Regions from separate parts of the Variovorax sp. TBS-050B genome, predicted to be linked through region 1. Evidence: riboswitches for the same ligand, from Rfam matches in the RefSeq annotation. Region 1 holds a riboswitch; the other holds the start of a gene.
What was found. A riboswitch is a leader RNA that binds a small molecule or an ion and turns the genes downstream of it on or off. The one in region 1 is predicted to bind glycine.
Positions count from the first base shown of each region.

Region 2: linked by a shared signal. The riboswitch ahead of M2165_RS12915 (D-amino acid dehydrogenase) and the one ahead of gcvT (glycine cleavage system aminomethyltransferase GcvT) in region 1 are both predicted to bind glycine.

Region 1 covers NZ_JARXYR010000002.1:3,482,485-3,494,183, reverse strand. Annotated here, with positions in the region: gene M2165_RS19235 (fimbria/pilus outer membrane usher protein) at 51-2,345, shown strand; gene M2165_RS19230 (spore coat U domain-containing protein) at 2,317-3,327, shown strand; gene denD (D-erythronate dehydrogenase) at 3,398-4,414, shown strand; gene M2165_RS19220 (TRAP transporter substrate-binding protein) at 4,485-5,456, shown strand; gene M2165_RS19215 (TRAP transporter small permease subunit) at 5,542-6,036, shown strand; gene M2165_RS19210 (TRAP transporter large permease) at 6,033-7,310, shown strand; gene M2165_RS19205 (DUF4019 domain-containing protein) at 7,397-8,278, shown strand; gene M2165_RS19200 (hypothetical protein) at 8,389-8,934, shown strand; glycine riboswitch at 8,986-9,076, shown strand; glycine riboswitch at 9,089-9,201, shown strand; gene gcvT (glycine cleavage system aminomethyltransferase GcvT) at 9,250-10,419, shown strand; gene gcvH (glycine cleavage system protein GcvH) at 10,471-10,842, shown strand; gene gcvP (aminomethyl-transferring glycine dehydrogenase) at 11,001-11,699, shown strand, end outside.
Region 2 covers NZ_JARXYR010000002.1:2,119,230-2,130,928, forward strand. Annotated here, with positions in the region: gene M2165_RS12910 (FIST N-terminal domain-containing protein) at 1-1,147, shown strand, start outside; gene M2165_RS12915 (D-amino acid dehydrogenase) at 1,152-2,459, opposite strand; glycine riboswitch at 2,564-2,669, opposite strand; glycine riboswitch at 2,707-2,801, opposite strand; gene rfbB (dTDP-glucose 4,6-dehydratase) at 2,915-3,988, shown strand; gene rfbD (dTDP-4-dehydrorhamnose reductase) at 3,985-4,875, shown strand; gene rfbA (glucose-1-phosphate thymidylyltransferase RfbA) at 4,902-5,798, shown strand; gene rfbC (dTDP-4-dehydrorhamnose 3,5-epimerase) at 5,795-6,346, shown strand; gene M2165_RS12940 (class I SAM-dependent methyltransferase) at 6,425-9,556, shown strand; gene M2165_RS12945 (hypothetical protein) at 9,553-10,650, shown strand; gene gmd (GDP-mannose 4,6-dehydratase) at 10,683-11,699, opposite strand, start outside.

The sequences.
Region 1 (11,699 bases):
TTGGTCGGGATCTGCTGCTGAACGTTGTCGTCAACGATCGCGATACCGGCATGCTGGTCGCCTTCAAGCGCCTGCCGAACAACAAGCTGGCCGCCACGCCGGGCGATCTGCAGGCCGTCGGCATCCGGCCTGGCGCCGGAAGCGTGAATCACGACGGGCTGGTCCCGCTCGACAGCCTGAGCGGCATCTCCTGGCGCTACGACGAGCCGCGGCAGCTCATGCTCTTTCGTGCGGCGGACGAAGCCCGCCTGCCGACCAACCTCGACATCGGGGCCGGCGAGCGTCCGGTCGATTTCTCCAAGGTCCGCTCCGATTTCGGCCTTGTCCTGAACTACACCTTGTACGGTACCTGGCAGCGCGACCGCACGCCCAGCGGCGTGGCGAACACGCTCAACGGCAGCTTCAACGCACGCCTTCTGACGCCCTACGGCGTCGCCTCCACCACCGCCCTCGCGCGCTTCAAGCCATCGGACGGGCTCGGCGACCAGGGCAAGGACTACATCCGGCTCGATTCGAACTGGCGCTACACCGATCCCGCCAACCTGCTCGTGTACCAGGCCGGCGACAGCGTGTCCGGCGCCTTGTCATGGAGTTCCTCCTACCGCTTCGGCGGCTTCCAGTTCCGCCGCAACTTCGAGATCCGCCCGGACCTCGTCACCACGCCGACGCCGAACCTGACCGGCACGGCATCGGTGCCCTCGACGCTCGACCTCTACCTCAACAACATCAAGGTGTTCTCGGGCGAAGTCCCGGCCGGCCCCTTCGATTTCCGCGGCCTACCGTTCCTTGGCGGCGGCGGCGACGCCCGCATCGTGATGAAGGATGCGCTCGGCCGCGAGGTCGTCACCCAGCGCTCCTATTTCTTCGCACCGGACATGCTGGGCAAGGGCCTGCTCGACTTCTCCGTCGAGGCGGGCTTCCCGCGCCTCGGCTACGGGAGCGTGTCGTCCCGCTACGACCACAGCCTCGCGGCGTCGGGCAGCGTGCGCTACGGCTGGAGCGACGACCTGACGCTCGAAGGACATCTCGAAATGACTCGGGGCCTGTTGAACGGGGGAGCCGGCCTGGCGAAGAGCCTCGGCGCCTACGGCGCTGTGCGCGCCGCCGGATCGTTCAGCCGCTACAACGCCGTCACCGGCCGCGAAACGGGCGGCAAGGTCTCGACCTCCTACCAGGTCGCGCGCAACGGCTATTCGTTCTACGTCGGCGCGGACCGGACGTTCGGGCGCTACAACGACGTGGGCCTCGTGGTCGATCGTCGCCACGGCAACGATGCGCCCGTGTTCTCGCGCGCGCGCGAGGTGCTTCGCGCCGGCCTGTCCTTCCCGCTCGGCTTCGATCCTTCCTCCGTCAGCTTCGGCGTCTCGCGCGTGCGCGGCATGGGCAGCAGCATCGGCCTCAATGGGAACGTCAACAGCAACGGCCTCGACACCACGATCGTCAGCGCCTCCTGGTCGCGGACCCTGTTCGGCAATGCCTCGGTCTACGCCACCGCCTACAGCGATCTCGACAAGCACAACGCCTACGGCCTGTTCGCCGGCCTGACCATCCCGCTCGACAGCAACCTGACCTTTTCAACGGGCGCATCGCGTTCGGAACGCGGAGGCGTCAGCGTCGACACCAGCCTGACCAAGAGCGCCCGGGCCGCGGAAGGCGAGCTCGGCTGGTCCCTGCGCGGCCGCACCGACAACCAGGGGCCCGAGACCGTGGCCGCCTCGGCGGTCTACAGGGCGCCCTTCGGCGAGTTCGCGGGCTCGGTGCAGCGCTCGGGCTCGGCCAGCCTCGTGACCGGCACGGTCGATGGCGCGATCGTGGTCGCCGGCAGCGACCTGTTCTTCGCCAACCGCGTCGACGATGCCTTCGCCGTCATCAAGGCCGGCGGCTCCGGCATCGACGTCAATCTCAACGGCCGGACCGTCGCCACGACCAACGCCAGCGGCCGCGCCCTCGTGCCCTCCTTGCGCTCGTACCAGAACAACACGGTGGCGATCGACCCGAAGAACCTGTCGCTGGACTTTCAGCCCACGCAGACGCAGGCCACCGTGGTGCCAGCCGACCGCTCCGGCGTGGTGATCGACTTCGGCGTCAAGAAGGTCGATGGCGCGGTGCTGGTCCTGAAACGCCGAGACGGCACGGCCGTGCCGGTGGGGTCGGAAGTCCGGCTCGAGGGCACGGACCAGGTCACCGTGGTCGGTTACGACGGGCGCGCCTATCTCACGCAGCTCGACGCGCGCAACAATGTCATGGTCACGCTCCCGGAAGCCGCTGGAACCTGCCGGGCCAGCTTCGACTACGCATCGCAGAAGGAGACACAGCTTGAAATCGGCCCCATCACCTGCCGCTGACAATCATCTTCTCGTCCGGCTCGCGGCGCTGGCGCTGCTGCTCGCGCCCGCCTACGCCTGGGCGCAAAGCTGCACTTCGGCGAGCTTTCGGTCCGGATTCGGCCCGACCACGGTCGATATCGTGCCGGACACCACGGCCAGCGCCGGGGTGGTTTTCGAAGCGAGATGCACCTCCGGCAGCAACACCCTCGTCACCTATTGCCTCTATGTCGCTCCCGTCGGAACACAGCAGCGGGACAACAACACCTACTACGTCACTGCGACACCCGACTCGCGTCTCGCATGGCGGATGACCGGCGGCAGCGGCGGCGTCCAGGTTTCGAGAGACGGCGCGGGCATCGCAACCACGGGCCAAACCTGTGGAGGCGGTGCGAATGCGCCCTGCAGCACCAACACGACCTACACCATCACCTATCTTCCGCGCCAGCAACAGGATCGCGTTCGGCCGGGCATCTACACCCAGACCTTCAACGCGAAGGCGCTCGTCGGCGCCGCTGCGACGGGAGGGGGCACCGCCGCCTATTGTTCAACCCCGCCGCCGGGCACCCAGGTCGTCAACTCGACATTCACCGTCAACGCCAACGTCCTGACCAACTGCCAGATCGAGAACGTCGCCAACATCGACTTCGGCTCCCAGGGATCGGTCTCGACGGCCAATTCGGGCGCCACCGCCCTGCGCGCCTTCGGGAACGTCGGCGTGCGCTGCACCTACGAGACGCCCTACACCCTCACGATCGACAACGGCCAGCATGCCAGTGCCGGCGTGCGGAGGATGCAGAGCGGCAGCAATTTCCTCAGCTACCAGCTGTTCCAGCCCGGCTGCACGACGGCGTGGAACGCGACCTCGTCGCTCTCGGGCACGGGCAACACGGTGAATGCGATCAACAACCATCAGGTCTGCGCCCAGTTGACGGCGCCGCTCGCCGTCGCGCCGCCGGCGGGAACCTACACCGACACCGTCGTCATCACGGCGACCTTCTGATCGCCCCTGGCGCGGGGTCGGTCGGCCGCGGCGGGCTGCGCTATGCTCGCCGGCCAAGGAGACACCACGGATGCAGATCATCATCACGGGCGGCGCCGGCTTCCTGGGCGCGCGCCTGGCCCGCACGCTGCTCGCGTCGGGTCGGCTGTCGCTCGCGGGCGCACCGGCCGCCACCATTTCGCGCATCACGCTGGTCGACCGCGCTGCGCCGCCGGCCGATCTGGCGGCCGACCCGCGCATCGCGGTCGCGATCGGCGACCTGAACGAACAGCTCGCCGCACCCAGCGCCACCTTCTGGCGCGAGGCCGATGCGGTCTTCCACCTCGCCGCGGCCGTCAGCGGCGAGTGCGAGGCCGACTTCGACCTCGGCATGCGCAGCAACTTCGCCGCCACGCATGGCCTGCTCGAGAAGCTGCGCGCCCTCGGCACGCGGCCGCTCCTGGTGTTCGCGAGTTCGCTCGCGGTCTTCGGTGATTCCCCCGAGCAGCCGCTGCCGCCGGTGATCGAAGACCACACGCTGCCCACGCCGCAGACCAGCTACGGCATCCAGAAGTTCATCGGCGAGCAGCTGGTGGCCGACTACACCCGCAAGGGCTTCGTGCGCGGGCGCAGCGTGCGGCTCATGACGGTCAGCGTGCGGCCGGGCCGCCCGAACGGCGCTGCCTCCGGGTTCTTCAGCGGGATGATCCGCGAACCGCTCGCGGGCATTCGTGCCGCCTGCCCGGTGCCCGACGAGACGCCGGTGGCGATCGCTTCGCCCGCGCGCACCGTCGAAGGCATCCTGCGCGCGGCCGAGGCCGGCGACGCCGAATGGGGCCCGCGCACCGCGCTCAACCTGCCCTCGCTGGCCACCACCGTGGGCGAGATGGCCGCTGCGCTCGAACGCGTCGCTGGCAAGGCCGCGACCGAGCTGCTCGACCGCACGCCGGACCCCGCGATCCGGCGCATCGTGAAGACCTGGCCCGGCCGCATCGAAACGGCGCGCGCCCGCGCCCTCGGCCTGGCGCCCGACGCGAGCTTCGAGGCCGTGATCCGCGATTACGTCCGTGAAAATCCCGACGCAGTCAAACTGATTATTCGGGCATAGTCGCCCCTTTGCGTGAAACCGGTCTCACGGTTCCTTGCGCCTTTTTTCTTTCCAACCGAGGAGACACACAATGAAGTTGACCCGACTGGCCGCCGGCCTGGTTCTGGGCCTGGGCATGGCCTGCGCAGCCTTCGCGCAGACGACCATGAAGATCAGCATCTCGACCTCGCAGAACTCGCACCAGGGCGTGGCGATCGACACCTTCGCGAAGGAAGTCGAGAAGCGCACCAATGGCCGCTACAAGGTCCAGACCTTCTACAACGGCTCGCTCGGCGGCGAGCGCGAATCGATCGAGGCGGTGCAGCTCGGCACGCAGGAACTGGCCTTCTCCTCGACCGGCCCGATCCCCAACTTCGTGCCCGAGACCAAGATCCTCGACGTGCCCTTCCTGTTCCGCGACAAGGCCCATGCGCGCGCCGTGCTCGACGGCCCGATCGGCCAGGAACTGCTGACCAAGTTCGAAGCCAAGGGCTTCAAGGCGCTGGCCTGGGCCGAGAACGGCTTCCGCCACATGACCAACAGCAAGCGCGACGTGAAGGCTCCGGAAGATCTCAAGGGCCTGAAGATGCGCACCATGGAGAACCCGGTGCACATCGCGGCCTACAAGGGCTTCGGCATCATCACCACGCCCATGGCCTTCCCCGAAGTCTTCACCGCGCTCCAGCAGGGCACGGTCGACGGCCAGGAGAACCCGCTGCCGGTCATCATCTCGGCCAAGTTCGACCAGGTGCAGAAGCACCTCTCGCTCACGGGGCACGTCTATTCGCCCTGCATCTTCGTGATGAACAAGGCCACCTTCGACAAGCTCAGCGCCGCCGACAAGCAGGCCTTCCTCGACGCCGCGAAGGAAGGCACCAAGGCGAACCGCGCGCGCGTGGACGAAGACGACGCCAAGGGCGTGGCCGACCTGCGCGCCAAGGGCATGACGGTGATCGACAACGTCGACAAGGCCAAGTTCGTGGCTGCGCTCGCACCCGTGAACGCGCAGTTCGAGAAGGACTTCGGCAAGGCCAACCTCGACAAGATCCGCAACTACAAGTAGTTCGCAACCGGCTGCCGCCGCTCGACGGCCGGCCCGCCCGCACAGACTGGTCTGGCGGGCTTTTTTTGTTTTGAAGCAGGTGCAGATGAAAGAAAGATTCCTTGGCATCGAACGCTGGACCACCGGCATCTCGATGTTCGCGGCCTGTCTGATGCTCGTCGTCGCGGCGAGCCTCGGCATGTTCCAGATCGTCACGCGCTTCGTGCTCGAGCAGCCGGCCGAATGGAGCGAGATCCTGATCCGCGTGAGCCTGATCTGGATGGTGTTCCTCGGCATCCCGATGGCCTTCCGCCAGGGCGCGATGGTCAGCGTGGACGTGCTCTACCGCTGGAGTTCGCCCAAGGTGCGCCGCCTGCTCGACGCCGCCGTGAGCGTGGCCGCGCTCGCGCTCATGCTGGTGATCCTGCGCTGGGGCTGGGACTACGCGATCCGCGGCAGCGTGCAGAGCATGGCGGGCCTCGAGAGCATCTCGATGATCTGGGCCTACATGGCGCTGCCCGTGGGCGCGGTGTTCTCGCTGTTCGGCATCGTCGGCAACTACCTCGATCCCAAGCGCATGGAACTGGAGACCGCGCAATGACCACCACCATGATCGCCACGATGGTGCTGTGCTTTGCACTGTCGGTCTCCGTCGCCGTCTCGATCGGCCTCGCCTCGGTGCTGGGCATCCAGGTCACGAACGCCAACATGCTGATCTCCGCCAAGGAGATCTTCAACTCGATCAACAAGTTTCCGCTCGCGGCGATCCCGTTCTTCATCCTCGCCGGCAACCTGATGGAAACCGGCGGCATCTCGCGCCGGCTGGTCGAGTTCGCCAAGAGCATCGTGGGCGGCGTCCAGGGCGGCCTGCCGATGACCTGCGTGCTCACCTGCATGATCTTCGCGGCAGTGTCGGGCTCCTCGGTAGCCACCACCTTCGCGATCGGCGCGATCCTGATTCCCGCGCTCATCAAGCATGGCTATCCCACCTCGTACGCCGCCGCGCTGCAGGCCACGAGCGCGGAACTGGGCGTGATCATCCCGCCCTCGATCCCGATGATCCTCTACGGCGTGAGCGCCGAGGTGTCGATCGGCGAGCTGTTCATCGCCGGCTTCGGCCCGGGCATCCTGATCAGCGGCGCGCTCATGCTCTTCGTCTGGCTCTTCTGCAAGTGGAAGGGCTGGGGCAAGAACGACGGCGACGGCCGCATGCCCTTCGGCCGCGCGCTGTGGCAGGCAGGCTGGGCGCTGCTGATGCCGGTGATCATCCTCGGCGGCATCTACGGCGGCATCTTCACGCCGACGGAGGCGTCGGCGGTGGCGGTGTTCTACGCGCTGATCGTGGGCGTCGTGATCTACCGCGAGATCAAGCCGTCCGACCTGTTCGCGATCCTGCGCAAGTCGGTGCTGTCGTCGGCGGTGATCATGTTCGTGATCGCCAACGCGGGGCTGTTCGCGTTCCTGATCACGCGTGCGGGCGTGCCCGATGCGATCGGCCACTGGCTGCAAGAGGTGCTGAAGTCGCCGGCGATGTTCCTGCTCGGCGTGAACGCGGCGCTCTTCATCATCGGCATGTTCATCGAGACCAGCGCGGCCATCATCGTGCTCGCGCCGATCCTCGCGCCGGTGGCGGTGCACTTCGGCATCGACCCGGTGCATTTCGGTCTCATCATGGTGGTGAACCTCGCGCTCGGCATGATCACGCCGCCCTTCGGCGTGAACCTGTTCGCGGCCTGCACGGTGGCGCGCATCTCGCTCGACCGGATCGTGAAGCACCTGGTGCCGTTCGTGCTCGTGATCCTGGGCTGTCTGCTGGTGATCACGTACGTGCCGTGGATCTCGCTTTCGCTGCGCGATCTGGTGTACGCGAGGTAGCCGTCAGGCGGGCCGGGCGCACCCGGCCGGTGGGCGAGAATCTCTCCCGGCGCCCCCGCGGCGCCAGCAACCAAGGGAGAGAAAAAATGCAACGCTTCTGGATGAAGCTCGCCGGCGCATGGCTGCTGGCGAGCGCGGCGCTCTGCGCCCGTGCCGCCGGCGAACCGCTCGCCGAATCGGCCGACGAACTGCTGCGCGAGGCGCGCAGCGCGCTACGGAAAGTCGACGAGGACCGCCTCGGCAATCTTTGGAACGATGCGTCGAGCGTGCTCAAGGCGCGCGTGCCGCAGGCGGTGTTCATCGACACCACGCGCCGGGCGCGCCAGACGGTCGGCACCGTCAGCCGCCGCACCTGGCTCGGCGTGAACCGACGTTCCATCGCCGCCGGCGGCGACCAGCAACTGCCCGCGGGCATCTACGCGAATGTGGAGTTCGCCTCCGTCCGCATCGATGGCAAGCCGGGCGCCGAAAGGCTCAGCTTCTCGCTCGACGAAACCGGCCGATGGCGCTTCACGGGCTATGTGGCCAATCCGCCGGAGCTCGCCGGCGCGGAGGTCGCTCCCGCGCCGGTGGCCGCCACGCCTGCGCCTGCGACTGCGGCATCCATCGATGCGGCTGCACAGAGCGGCGCCGTGATCGCCGAGGTCGAAGCCGCCGTGCGCGCCTGGGCGCAAGCCTGGTCGGCCCGGGATGTCGAGCGCTACTTCGCCGCCTACGTGCCCGACTTCGTTCCGAACCAGCGGGTCGACCATGCCGCCTGGGAAGCCGAACGCCGCCGGCGCATCGCGAACCGGTCGCGCATCGAGGTGAACATCGAGAACCTCGTCATTCGCATCCACGGCGCCACCGCCACCGCCCGCTTCACGCAGCACTACCGCGCCGACGCGTTGAGCCAGACCGGACCCAAGACACTGGAGCTGCAGCGCGTGGACAAGCGCTGGCTCATCCGCAAGGAAGTCGCGGGCTGAGCGAAAAATCCGGCAGGCGGCCTCTCGACGCCGTGTAAGGCGAAAAGGTTCATGAAGATGTCACCGCCCGCCGCGATGCTTCAGCCCTCGAATTCCAGGGCTGTTGCGCCATGTTTCCAATCAAGACCGACAAGGCACGCGACGAACTCCAGGGCGGTCAGCGCACGCTGAGCCAGCGCGAACGCGCGCTGCTGCTGATGGCCGACGGCCGCCGTTCGCTGACGGACTTCGTGCCCCTCTTCGCGAGCCGCGCCGATGCCGAGCAGGCGCTGCAGGCGCTCGCGCACCGCGGCTATCTGCAGGTGGCGGCGCCCGCCGCGCCGATCGCGGCGCCCGCCCCCGTGCCGGCCCCCGTGGAAGAGACCGAGCCCGCGCCGCCGCCCGCTGCGGCCGACAACTTCGACGGCAAGCGCTCCCTCGCCACCACCCGCATGTTCCTGTTCGACATCTGCGAGCGCATGTTCGTGCGGCGCGATCCGAAGTTCGCAACGCAGATGCGCGATGCGCTGCGCGAGGCGCGCGACCGCGGCGCGATGCTGAGCATCGCCGCGCTGATGCTCACCGAGATCGAGAAGACCGCCGGCGCCGAGCGCGCGGAATCGCTGCGCCAGCGCATCGACAAGCTGCTGCCGCCGGCGACGGAAGCCATGCACTGAACCGGCCCGCGCCGGCCGTGCCCCGCGACCGGGGCGCCGCGATCCACTACACTCGCCGGGTCAGGAGAGAGCTTCGCGTCGCGGAGCCGCCGAAGGCGCAGGGACTTCCCGAACGCTCAGGCAAAAGGACTGACACAGCGCCGGCGGATGCCGTCGCTTCCTTGCTGGAGAGAGGCCCCCGCACCCATGCGGACGCGGCGGCCCACCGAAGGAGCAAACCCCGATCGTGGGGCGAATCTCTCAGGTAAAGCGGACAGCAGGGGTGGCCCATGGTTTGCGCCATGGAATTCGACTGCCCCTTTGGAGTGCCTCCCGGTGACTTCTGCCGCTTCCGCCGAACAACTTCTCAAGACCCCGCTGCACGACCTGCATGTGGAACTGGGCGCCCGCATGGTGCCGTTCGCCGGCTATTCGATGCCGGTGCAGTACCCCGCGGGCCTGATGGCCGAGCACCGGCACACGCGCGAGGCCGCCGGCCTGTTCGACATCTCCCACATGGGCCAGCTGCGCCTGGTCGGGCCCGATGCCGCCGCGGCATTCGAGACGCTGATGCCGGTCGACGTGATCGACCTGCCGCCCGGCAAGCAGCGCTACGGCCTGCTGCTCGACGACACGGGCGGCATCCTCGACGACCTGATGTTCTTCAACGAGGGGCATGGGTCGATCTTCGTGATCGTCAACGGCGCGTGCAAGGTGGCCGACCTGGCCCACATCCAACGGAAGATCGGCGCGCGCTGCGAGGTGCAGTCGCTCGCCGACCATGCGCTGCTCGCGCTGCAGGGTCCGCAGGCCGCGGCGGTGCTCGCGCGGCTTTCGCCGGGCATCGAACGCTTCGTGTTCATGACGGGCGGCGCGGTGCAGATCGGCGGCATTGCGGCCTTCGCCACGCGCAGCGGCTACACCGGGGAAGACGGCTTCGAAATCTCGGTGGCCGGCAAGGATGCCGACGCCCTCGCCCGCCTGCTGCTCGCGCAGCCCGAGGTCAAGCCCATCGGCCTGGGCGCGCGCAATTCGCTGCGGCTCGAGGCCGGCCTGTGCCTCTACGGCAACGACATCGACACCACCACCACGCCGGTCGAAGCCTCGCTGAACTGGGCGATCCAGAAGGTCCGCCGCGCGGGCGGCGCGCGCGAAGGCGGCTTTCCCGGCGCGGCCCGGGTGCTGGGCCAGCTCGCGGCAGCCACCGCGGGCGCGGCGGGCCGCACCGACCATGAGACGCTCACGCGCAAGCGCGTCGGCCTCGTGGCGCTGGAACGCATTCCGGTGCGCGACGGCACGGTGCTGCAGTCCTTCGAGGGCCAGGACATCGGCCTGGTGACGAGCGGCCTGCTCGGCCCCACGGCCGACCGGCCGATCGCGATGGGCTACGTCGCCACCGCCTTCGCCGAGCCCGGCACGCGCGTGCAGGCCATCGTGCGCGGCAAGCCGGTGCCGATGGAAGTCTCGACCATGCCTTTCGTGCCCACCCGCTACTACCGCGGCTGAAGCCAGCCGGCCGACCCACCTTTTGTTTTTTCCACGAGGAGTTTCTTCACCATGAGCATCAAGTACACCAAGGACCATGAATGGGTCTCGGCCGAAGGCGACGCGGCCACCGTCGGCATCACCGTGCATGCGCAGGACGCGCTCGGCGACGTGGTGTTCGTCGACCTGCCCGAAGTCGGCAAGACCTTCGCGCAGGGCGAGGTCGCCGGTGTCGTCGAATCGGTCAAGGCCGCGGCCGACGTGTTCATGCCGGTCTCGGGCGAGATCACCGAAGTCAACGAGGCCCTGCGCGCCGACCCCTCGCTCGCCAACAGCGACCCGCTCGCAGCCGGCTGGTTCTTCAAGGTGAAGCTCAGCGACCCGTCGCAGCTCGATGCGCTGCTCGACGCGGCCTCGTACGACAAGTTCGCGGCCGAGTCTTGATGCGCTGCTGAATACGGACAGCCGGACGCAGAAGGAAGACAAAAACTTCGCAGAAGTCGCAGAAGGAATTCATTTTTCTGTCTGCTTTCGCGACTTCTGCGAAACCTCTGCGGCCTCTGCGTTCTGGCCCCGATCCCGCCTTTTTCCCGACACCCGCCATGCCCACTCCCTCCCTCCCCTCCCTGCAAGAACTCGAGAACGCCGAAGAATTCCTCGCCCGCCACATCGGCATCGATGCGGCCGACGAGGCGCGCATGCTGCCGGTGATCGGCTCCGAGACGCGCGCGGAACTCATCGACGGCATCGTGCCCGCGGCCATCCGCCGCGCCAGGCCGATGCGGCTGCCGGCCCCGGTCACCGAGGCGGACGCGCTGGCCGAGCTGAAGGCGATCGCGGCGAAGAACAAGGTGTTCAAGAGCTTCATCGGTCAGGGCTACTACGGCACCCACACGCCGGGCGTGATCCTGCGCAACGTGCTCGAGAACCCCGCCTGGTACACCGCCTACACGCCCTACCAGGCCGAGATCTCGCAGGGCCGCATGGAGGCGCTGCTGAACTTCCAGACCATGGTCTGCGACCTGACCGGCATGGCGATCGCCAACGCCTCGATGCTCGACGAGGCCACGGCCGCGGCCGAGGCCATGACGCTCGCCCGGCGCAGCGTTAGAGCCAAGAGCAACGTGTTCCTGGTCTCGGGCGACTGCCATCCGCAGACCATCGAGGTCATCAAGACCCGCGCCGCGCCGCTGGGCATCGAGGTCAAGGTCAGCACCGTCTCCGAGACGCTGCCGCACCTGATGGTGAGCGGCGAATTCTTCGGCGTGCTCGCGCAGTACCCGGCCACCACCGGCCACGTG
Region 2 (11,699 bases), 1.4 Mb from region 1:
CACCGACCACTACGCGGCGCACGCACAGGACATCCTCGATCACCTGAGCGCCGAACTGCCCGAGGTGACGGATTGGTCGGGCACCGTCGGCATCGGCGTGGCGGCCAACAATGCCGAGTATTTCGACGAGCCCGGCATGAGCCTGATGCTCTGCGCGCTGCCGAGCGACCAGTACCGCGTGTTCTCCGGCGTGGCGCCGCTCGGCAGCTCCGAGATGAGCGGTTTCGAGGCCCATACCGCGCTGGTGCATGCCGACCCGGCCACGCCCGACCTGGCCGAGCTCATCGGCGAAATGGCGGGCCGCACCGACACCGGCTACCTGTTCGGCGGGCTCTCGTCGGGCCGTGCGGGCGCGCTGCAGTTCGCGGTCGGCGGCAACGGCAACATCCGCGGCCACGGCGCCGCGGGCGGCGTGTTCTCGGGCGGCCTCTCGGGCGTGGTGTTCGGCGAGGGCGTGCGGCTGGTGTCGCGCGTCACGCAGGGCTGCCAGCCGCTGCGCGCAGGCGCCGGGCGCGAGCGCGAGATCACCGAGGCCGACGGCAACCTGCTGCTCAAGCTCGACGGCGAACCGGCGCTCGACGTGCTGCTCGCGGAACTCCAGGTGTCGCTCGAGCGGCCGCAGGAAGCCATCGATGCGGTGCGCAACACGCTGGTGGGCCTGGCCGACGCCGGCAGCGACGGCATCCGCCGCACCGGCGACCTGGGCGCCGACGTGCTGGTGCGCCACATCATCGGCCTCGACCCGACGCGTCGCGGCATCGCGATCGCCGACGTGGCCGAAGCCGGCATGCGCCTGAGCTTCTGCCGCCGCAATGCGCAGGCCGCGCGCGCCGACCTGATGCGCATCTGCGCGGAGATCCGCGAAGAGCTCGAACCCGAGGAACAGACCCTCGCCACCGCCCGCGCCGTGGCGGCCGGCGAGGCCGAGGCGGCGCCGCATCCGGCCCGCCGCATCGCGGGCGCGGTCTACGTGAGCTGCTCCGGCCGCGGCGGCCCGCACTTCGGCGCGCCGGGCGCCGAGCTGCAGATCGTGCGGCATGCGCTGGGGGACGTGCCGCTGGTGGGGTTCTTTGCGGCGGGGGAGATCGCGAGGCACCGGTTGTATGGGTACACCGGTGTGCTGACGGTGTTCGCTGCCGCCGACTGACGCGTCAGCCGAGCGCGGGTTGTGCGACCCCGGGCCTGCTGTCGGCCATGCCCGCGAATGCGAAATCCACCTCGGGCGCCAGCCCGCTCACGATCCGCGCGATCGACTTGCCCGAGCCGCAGGCATGGGTCCAGCCCAGCGTGCCGTGGCCGGTGTTCAGGTAGAGGTTGGGCAGCTTCGTCTTGCCGATCAGCGGCACGTTGCTCGGCGTGGCGGGACGCAGGCCGGTCCAGAACTGGGCCTGCGCGGTATCGCCGGCGCCGGGGAACAGTTCTTCGACGCGCCGCACGATCGCCTCGCAGCGCACGCGGTTCAGGTCGCGGTCGTAGCCGTTGAGCTCGGCCGTGCCGGCGATGCGCAGCCGGTCGCCCGATGCCGAGGTGTAGCGCGAGAACACGAGCTTGAATTCGTCGTCGGTGAGCGAGACCTGGTGGGCCTTCGAAGCGTCCTTGACGGGCAGCGTGACGGAATAGCCCTTGGCCGGGTAGATCGGCAGCCGGATGCCGAGCGGCGCCGCGAGCAGCGGGCTCAGCGAGCCCATCGCGAGCACGAAGGCGTCGCCGCGGATGCGCTGGAAGCGGCCCTCGTCGTCCGTGGCCTCGACGTGATCGAGCCGGCCGCCGGCCTCTCGCAAGGCGGTGACCGTGTGGCTCATGAGGAACCTGACCCCCGCCGCCGCGGCGCGTTGCGCGAGTTCGCGCGCAAACAGGTTGGCGTCGCCGGATTCGTCCTCGGCCGTGTAGGTGGCGCCCGCGAGCTTCGGGCGGATGTGGGCGAGCGCAGGCTCGATCTTCACGGCCTCGTCGGCCGAGATCACCTGCCGCTCGCAGCCGAGCGCGCGCATCTGCTCGGCCGGTGCGAGCGCGGCGTCGAACTCCTTCTGCGTGGTGTAGAAGTGCAGGATGCCCTGCGTGCGCTGGTCGTAGGCGATGCCGGTGTCGCGCCGCAGCTGCTGCAGCGCCTCGCGGCTGTAGGTGCCGAGGCGCACGATCTGTTCGATGTTGTGGCGCGTGCGCGCCGGTGTGCATTCGCGCAGAAACTGCAGGCCCCAGAGCCACTGGCGCATGTCGGCGCGCAGGCGGAAGAGCAGCGGGGCGTCTTCCTTGCCCAGCCATTGCAGCACCTTGAGCGGGGCGCCGGGGTTGGCCCAGGGTTCGGCATGGCTCACGGAGATCTGCCCGCCGTTGGCGAAGCTGGTTTCGGCGGCCGGCGTGGCCTGCCGGTCGATCACGGTCACTTCGTGGCCGAGTTGCTGGAGGTAGTAGGCCGAGGTGACGCCGAGCAGGCCGGCGCCGAGAACGATCACGCGCATTGCAGGTACTTCTTTCGAGTGAGTGCGCTTGAATGGCGGCGGGGCGGCATGCCATCGCTGTGTTTTGGCGATGGCAGAGCAACCGGACGATCGCCGTCCAAGTTGCCGCTCCCCCTGTCCTCGGTACCTGAGAGATTCACCCGCTGCACCCGCAGCGGGCTTGCTCCTTCGGCGCATCACGCGGGGTGATGGCTCTCCAGACGGCGTGTCAGTACTGCAGTACAGGGCTCGAAACTCTTTGAAAGAACTTCAAGAATTCGTCGGCCGACCTGAGCGTTTATGGGAGTTTGCGCCTTCGGTGGAGTAGTTGAAAGTACTACTCGCTCTCCTGCAGTCCCGTCATTCTAGGTGGGAGAGACACATTGCGACAACCCCGGATTCGGCCTATCGGACGAATGGGATAATTAACCATTGCTTCGCCCTGACGGCGGCTTCTGAAAACTTCGAGGGAACTCATGATTCTGGTCACCGGCGGCGCCGGCTTCATCGGCGCCAACTTCGTACTCGACTGGCTCGCGCAGAGCGACGAACCGGTCGTGAACCTCGACAAACTGACCTACGCGGGCAATCTCGAGACCCTCGCTTCGCTCAAGGGCGACGCGCGCCACGTCTTCGTGCAGGGCGACATCGGCGACAGCGCGCTCGTCGATCGCCTGCTGGCCGAGCACAAGCCGCGTGCGGTCGTGAACTTCGCCGCCGAGTCGCACGTCGACCGCTCCATCCACGGCCCCGAGGACTTCGTGCAGACCAACGTGCTCGGCACCTTCCGGTTGCTCGAATCGGTGCGCGGATACTGGAACGCGCTGCCGGCCGATCAGAAGGAGGCCTTCCGGTTCCTGCATGTCTCGACCGACGAGGTTTACGGCTCGCTCTCGAAGACCGACCCCGCCTTCACCGAAGAGAACAAGTACGAGCCCAACAGCCCCTACTCGGCCAGCAAGGCCGCGAGCGACCACCTTGTGCGCGCCTGGCACCACACCTACGGCCTGCCGGTGCTCACGACCAACTGCTCGAACAACTACGGGCCCTTCCATTTTCCCGAGAAGCTGATCCCGCTGATGATCGTCAATGCGCTCGCCGGCAAGCCGCTGCCCGTGTACGGCGACGGCATGCAGGTGCGCGACTGGCTCTACGTCAAGGACCACTGCAGCGCCATCCGCCGCGTGCTCGAGGCCGGCCGCCTCGGCGAGACCTACAACGTCGGCGGCTGGAACGAGAAGCCGAACATCGAGATCGTCAACACCGTCTGCGCCCTGCTCGACGAACTGCGTCCGCGCGCCGACGGCAAGCCGTACAAGGAACAGATCACCTACGTGACCGATCGCCCCGGCCACGACCGCCGCTACGCGATCGACGCGCGCAAGCTCGAGCGCGAACTCGGCTGGAAGCCCGCCGAGACCTTCGACACCGGCATCCGCAAGACCGTCGAGTGGTATCTGGCCCACGGCGAGTGGGTGCAGAACGTGCAAAGCGGCGCCTACCGCGAGTGGGTCGCCAAGCAGTACGACGACACGAAGGCTGGCGCATGAAACTGCTGCTGCTGGGCAAGGGCGGACAGGTCGGCTGGGAGCTGCAGCGCAGCCTCGCGCCACTGGGCGAACTGGTTGCGCTCGACTTCGACAGCACCGACTTCCACGCCGATTTCAGCCGGCCGGAGCAACTGGCCGAGACGGTGCTCAAGGTGCGCCCCGACGTCATCGTCAATGCCGCCGCGCACACCGCCGTCGACAAGGCAGAGAGCGAACCCGAGTTCGCGCGCAAGCTCAACGCCACCTCGCCGGGAGCGGTGGCCGAAGCCGCGCAGCAGATCGGCGCGCTGATGGTGCACTACTCGACGGACTACGTCTTCGACGGCAGCGGCAGCACGCCCTGGAAGGAAGACGATGCGACGGGGCCGCTGAGCGTCTACGGCCGTACCAAGCTCGAAGGCGAGCAGTTGGTCGCCGCGCATTGCGAGAAGCACCTGATCTTCCGCACCAGCTGGGTGTATGCGGCGCGCGGCGGCAACTTCGCGAAGACCATGCTGCGCCTCGCGAAGGAGCGTGATCGGTTGACCGTCATCGACGACCAGTTCGGCGCGCCCACCGGTGCGGAGCTGCTGGCCGATGTCACCGCACACGCGATCCGCGCGACCCTGCAGGATCCTGCGAAGGCCGGGCTCTATCACTTGGTGGCCGGCGGCGTGACCACCTGGCACGGCTACGCGCGCTTCGTGATCGAGCAGGCGAAGGCCGCCGGCGTCGAACTCAAGGCCGGCCCTGACGCGGTCGACCCGGTGCCGACGAGCGCCTTCCCCACCCCCGCCAAGCGCCCGCACAACTCGCGCCTCGACACCAGCAAGCTGCAATCGGCCTTCGGGCTGCGCCTGCCGCCGTGGCAGGAAGGCGTGGCACGGATGCTGCGCGAGACGCTCTGAACATAAAAAAGGGAAGAAACGACCCCATGACCACCACGACGAAACGCAAGGGCATCATCCTGGCGGGCGGCTCCGGCACCCGCCTGCATCCCGCCACGCTCGCGATGAGCAAGCAGCTGCTGCCGGTGTACGACAAGCCGATGATCTATTACCCGCTCAGCACGCTGATGCTCGGCGGCATGCGCGACATCCTGATCATCAGCACGCCGCAGGACACGCCGCGCTTCCAGCAGTTGCTGGGTGATGGCAGCCAGTGGGGCATCAACCTGCAGTACGCGGTGCAGCCGAGTCCGGACGGGCTGGCGCAGGCCTTCATCATCGGCGACAAGTTCGTGGGCAACGACCCGAGCGCGCTCGTGCTCGGCGACAACATTTTCTACGGCCACGATTTCGCGCACCTGCTTTCGGGCGCCGATGAGCAAACGGCAGGCGCGACCGTGTTCGCCTACCACGTGCACGATCCCGAGCGCTACGGCGTCGTGGCCTTCGATGCGCAGGGCAAGGCGAGCAGCATCGAGGAAAAGCCGGCCAAGCCGAAGAGCAGCTATGCCGTCACGGGCCTCTACTTCTACGACAACCAGGTCGTCGACATCGCCAAGGCCGTGAAGCCCAGCACGCGCGGCGAACTGGAGATCACCGCGGTGAACCAGGCGTACCTCGACCGCGGGCAGCTCAACGTGCAGATCATGCAGCGCGGCTATGCGTGGCTGGACACGGGCACGCACGAGAGCCTGCTGGAGGCGGGGCAGTTCATCGCGACGCTGGAGCACCGGCAGGGGCTTAAGATCGCGTGTCCGGAAGAGATTGCGTGGCGCAATGGGTTCATCGATCGGGAGCAGCTGGCGAAGTTGGCTGCACCGCTGCAGAAGAACGGCTACGGCAAATATCTGAACCACCTCCTCACAGAGGAACTGCGCTCATGAAAGCCACGCCGACTGCAATTCCCGATGTGCTGATCATCGAACCGAAGGTATTCGGTGACGCGCGCGGCTTCTTCTACGAAAGCTTCAACAACAAGGCCTTCGACGAAGCCGTCGGCCGGCACGTCGAGTTCGTTCAGGACAACCATTCGCGATCGGCCAAAGGTGTGCTGCGTGGCCTGCACTATCAGATTCAGCAGCCGCAGGGAAAGCTCGTGCGCGTGGTCCGAGGCTCGGTATTCGACGTCGCCGTCGATATCCGCAGGTCTTCACCGACTTTCGGTCGCTGGGTTGGAGTGGAACTCAGTGAGGAAAACCACAGGCAGCTGTGGGTGCCCGAGGGATTTGCGCACGGCTTTTTCGTGGTGAGTGAAATCGCGGAATTCCTGTACAAGACGACCGACTACTATGCGCCAGCGCACGAGCGTTGCATCGCATGGAACGATCCGGACCTGGCGATTGCGTGGCCCGACATCGCGATGGCGCCGTTGCTTTCGACAAAGGACGCGGCCGGGATGGCCCTGAGCGAGGCCGAGATCTTCGCCGCGTGATTCAGCGTCGGCTGAGAAACTGGAAGTGGCTTCCCAGCGAAGCTGCGGGTCGCGTGCGATCGAAACAAAACCAATCCTATGTCTGAACTTGATTTCGGCGCCGCGCTGAAGGAAATCGAACTCCCTCCTCAACCGAGCGCCTGGATCGGCCATGCACCTTTCGGTGCGTGGCTTGTCGAATCGACCCGGCCACGTGTGCTGGTGGAGTTGGGCACCCATCACGGGCACTCGTACTTCTCGTTCTGTCAGGCAGTAGACCGCGCCGGACTGGACTGCAGATGCTATGCCGTCGACCTGTGGAAAGGCGATGAGCATGCCGGAGTCTATGGCGAGGAGGTCTTCGAAGGCGTTCAAAGAACGAATCATCGCTTCCAGCAATTTTCTCGCTTGCTGCGGATGACGTTCGACGATGCGGCCGCTCTCTTTTCGGACGCCAGCATCGATTTCTTGCACATCGATGGCTGCCACTCCTACGAGGCCGTCAAACACGATTTCGAGCATTGGCGGCCAAAGCTTTCGTCGCGTGCCATCGTGCTTTTTCATGACATCGGCGTCCGTGAGCGGGATTTCGGAGTCTGGCGTTTGTGGCGAGAGTTGTCCGTCGACTGTCCGACGATCCAGTTCACCCATTCGCATGGGCTGGGCGTGTTGTTCTTTGGTCCTGATCAAAGCGGAGTAGCAGCCTCGCTGCTGCAAGCATTTGGTACTGAAGCCGGCTTCTCCTACATCACCCGCTTGTTTGCCGCACTTGGTCGCAAGCTCGAGCTAGAGCGGGAGATCGTCGAGATGTCCGCAGCGCTGGAGGCGCAAGTCAAAGCGGGTGATGCGCGCATCTCGGAGATGGGTCGATACCTCAAACAACTGGAAAGTCAAAGCAGGTCGAGGCAGTCGCAGCGGATCCGACTGGAAGAGGAGCGTGCGGCCCTTCAGTCGCAACTTGCTTATGCCAGGCAGCGTGAAACGGAGTTGGAAGCTTCCTTGCACGAAGTTTGGACGTCGACAAGTTGGAGGGTGACCGGTCCGATCCGATGGAGCGGGCGCCAGCTCGCCAATCTGCGCACTGTCAAAAGGCTGATTCTGCCGGCGAGCCAGAGTGCCGGAGGGCCATGGAGTTTGTTGACGAGCGTATGCCGAGTGGTCGCGCAGGAGGGTTTTCCGGGATTGAAGCGGCGCATCGTCGCTATGGGTCAAGCTCCCGAAGCGGGAGATATGGGATCGGTACTGGAGCAGCGGAAGATCCACTACACCCTCGAGCGGCGCCACGCCACAGTGGATGTGATTGTCTGCGTCCACAACGCCTTGGCCGACGTCAAGAACTGTCTCAGTTCGGTGGTCGCCAACACCTTGCCGCCCTATCGAATCATCGTGGTCGATGATGGCAGTGACGAGGATACAAAGAACTATCTCGCCGAGTTCATCAGGGACCAAGGTGGCGTTCTGGTGCGCCATGAGGTCGCCCAAGGATATACGCTGGCCGCCAATGCAGGCATGAGAGCATCCGATGCCGAATTCGTGGTCCTGCTGAACAGTGACACGGTTGTCTCTGCGCAATGGCTCGACCGGATGGTGGCGTGCGCCATGTCGGACCCGCGAATCGGAATGGTGGGGCCGCTGAGCAATACCGCTTCCTGGCAATCCGTTCCTCACATCTTCGATGACGACGGAGACTGGTCATCGAATCCCTTGCCGCCGGGTCTGTCGATCTCGGCAATGGCGCAGTGGGTGGCCATGGCATCACGCCGGTCCTATCCGCGCGTCGGCTTCCTCAACGGCTTTTGCCTGCTGATTCGCCGCGAGCAGTTGTCGGACGTCGGCCTTTTCGACGAAGAGGGTTTCGGTCGGGGGTATGGCGAAGAAAACGACATGTGTGTTCGAGCGTTCTCGAACGGATGGCAACTGGCCGTCGCGGACGATGTGTATGTATTCCATGCGCAATCCAAGAGTTACTCGACGGAACGCAGAATGAAGCTCGTCGAGGCGGCAGACGAAACGCTGCATCGCAAGCACGGAAGCGCTCCCATCCTGCGGCAACTCGAGTTGACGCAGTACAACCTGGGACTGCTGGCTGCGCGCACACGGCTTCAGGCAATGACCGATCGGCTGTGCATGCGCGAGCAAATTCGACGGAAGTTCGAGGGAAAGCGAGTTCTGATCGTCTTGCCGGTTGGCCATGCCGGTGGTGGTGCCAATGTGGTGTTGAGCGAGGCCTCTGTCTTGCAGGAATGCGGCGTCGATGTGGTCGTCGCAAACCTGGAAACTTCTCGGGGGGCATTTGAGGATTCATATCCTGATTGCCGCGTCGCCACCTTATGGCTCTCCGACTGGAGTCAGTTGTCGGAGCACCTCCATCTCTACGACGCCGTCCTCGCGACCCTCTATTTGTCCGTGTTCTGGATCAAGGCCGCATTGGAGAAGGTGCAGCGTCGGCCCTTAGTGGGTTACTACATTCAGGACTTTGAGCCGGATTTCTACTCGGAAGGTAGCGAGGGCTATCAGCAGGCGCTCGCCAGTTATGAGGTAGCGCCGATGACGCTGGTGGCAAAGACCCAGTGGACCCGGAAGATGGTGGCGGAGAAGGTCGGTAAGTCTCCGGCCCTGGTTGGGCCGAGTTTCGACTGGTCGAGATTCGCCCCGCCTTCAACGCAGCGAAATTCCGACCGGGTCGTCCTTTGCGCCATGGTTCGGCCATCGACCCCTCGACGTGCACCCCAACTGACGGTCAACGTTCTACATCGCCTGCTGATGGCGCGTCCCGATTCGATCGAGGTGCGCACCTTCGGTTGTGTGGCGACGGAGCCCATTCTGGACAACTTGAAATTGCTCTCACACTATCGTCACCATGGCGAACTGAATTCGGCAGAGGTAGAGGCGTTGATGAAACGGAGCGATGTCTTCATTGATCTATCGGCATACCAAGCGATGGGACTCACCTGCCTGGAAGCCATGGCAAGTGGCGCGACGATCGTAGGACCGGTGAACGGCGGACTTTCGGAAATCGTTGTTGATGAAGAGTCAGGGCTCCTCGTTGATACCCATGATGAGAACAAATGCCTCGAGGCCTGTCTGCGCTTGATCGACGATTCGGAATTGAGGCGACGCCTGGGGGCGGCGGGCGTTGAGAAAACCTCGGCGCTATTCCCGGACCGCTCGGCATTGGCATTGATGCAGCAGCTTTTCCCCGACGAGGGGAAACCGGAGGCGCACCAATGAAGAAGCGTGTTCATGTACTGTTCGAGCACGGGCTGGACGGCATTCCCTATGGCGCGGGCCATATCCGCTTGTTGTGCCCGCTTTCGCACCCCAGCCTCCAGGACAAAGTCAGCTTCAGCCATGGGACGGACATGCCTGATTTCAGCGTGGATGTGGTCATCGTGGAGCGTGGATGGCGACACAACGCCACGTTGTCCGAGCAGGCACGCCTGCTGGAATACCTCTCGGCCTCCGGGACTCCATACATCTACGAGATCGACGACAACCTGCTTGATCTGAATTCCGGACCTGGCGCTCCCGGCTATCCAAGTCCGGAGCAGCGCCAGATCATCATGAGGTTCGCCAGAAATGCGGCGGGGCTCATCGTTTCGACCCTTCCACTGAAGCATCGGATGACGAGGCTGAACTCGAACATCGAGGTGGTCGAAAACTGCCTGGACGAGCGGCTCTTCGATTTCGATCTCGTGAACGCCAAATCCGAGCAGCGGGCGGATGCGAAGCGCGCTGGCTTGGTCATCGGGTACATGGGGACCTATTCTCATCTGGAAGATCTGCTGGCGATTGTGGAGCCGCTGAGGGGGATTCTTCGTGAGCGCAGGGACTCGATGCGCATGGAGATCGTGGGCATCGGAGACGAGGCGCTGATCAGAGGCCTCTTCGATGGCTTGCCGGTTTCCGTGGTCAAGGTTCCCGATGGTCGAGTCGAGTACCCGGCTTTCATGAAATGGATGCAGCGCGAGATCGATTGGGATTTCGCCATCGCGCCCTTGATCGACTCCGAGTTCAACCGGTGCAAATCCGACGTCAAATTTCTCGACTATTCGCTGAACAGAATTCCGGGAATCTACAGCGCCACCCAGAGTTATTCCGAGACGGTTGTCGACAAGCAGAACGGGCTGCTCGTTCCCGCAGATCGCCAAGCGTGGCGAGATGCTCTGGCACTGTTGGCAGACGACTCGGCCCTACGACGGACGCTGTCGGAGAACGCGTTCTCTTACGTAAGAGCCCACCGAACGCTGGAGACCAAGGCCGTTCGATGGCTCAAGGCCATCGAGGTGATTCTCGCGGCGGGAGCGCACGGTACAAGATCGTAAGGATTCCTAAAGAGGGCCTTTGACGTCGGAGTTCAGAAAGAACTCGGATACGGCATCCCGGAGGCGTTCCGCCGCAGATCCGCTTCCACCATCATCTGGCAGAGCTGCTCCAGCGTGGTGGTGGGCTCCCAGCCGAGCTTGGCCCTGGCCTTGGCGGGATCTCCGATCAGAAGCTCCACTTCCGCGGGGCGATAGAGCGTGGGATTGACGCGCATGACGGTTTTTCCCGTGGCAATGTCCACGGCAGATTCCGAGTCGCCCTTGCCCTGAAACTCGAGTTCGATGCCGGCACTCTTGAAAGCCAACTCCACGAAGTTGCGTACCGTTTCCGTGCGATTCGTGGCGAGCACATAAGTCTCGGGCTCGCCCGCCTGCAGCATCCTCCACATGCCTTCGACATACTCTTTCGCAAAGCCCCAGTCTCGCTTTGCGTCCAGATTGCCGAGTTCGAGCACCTGCTGTTTTCCCAGCTTGATCTTCGCGACACCGTCCGTGATCTTGCGGGTCACGAACTCACGCCCGCGCAGCGGGCTCTCGTGATTGAAGAGGATGCCGCTGCAGCCGAAAATTCCGTAGCTTTCCCGGTAGTTGATCGTCATCCAGTGCGCGTAGAGCTTCGCAACCCCGTACGGACTTCGCGGATAGAAGGGTGTTTCCTCTGTTTGCGGAACGGCCTGCACCTTGCCGAACATCTCCGAAGTCGAAGCTTGATAGAAGCGGATTCTCGGATTGATGATGCGAATGGCTTCCAGCAAGTGCAGGGTGCCGACGCCGGTGATCTGTGCAGTCGTGAGCGGTTGGTTGAAGCTGACGCCCACGAAGCTCTGGGCCGCCAGGTTGTAAACCTCGACGGGCGCCGCATCCCGGATCAAGGCGATCGAACTGCCGAGGTCGGTCAGGTCGTGTTCGACCAAGTGGAGATCGGGGTGCTCCCGGATGCCGAGTTCGTCGATGCGCCAGAAATTGACCGAACTCGTGCGGCGATACGCCCCGTAGACGACGTACCCTTTGGTCAGCAGCAACTCGGCCAGATAGGCACCATCTTGCCC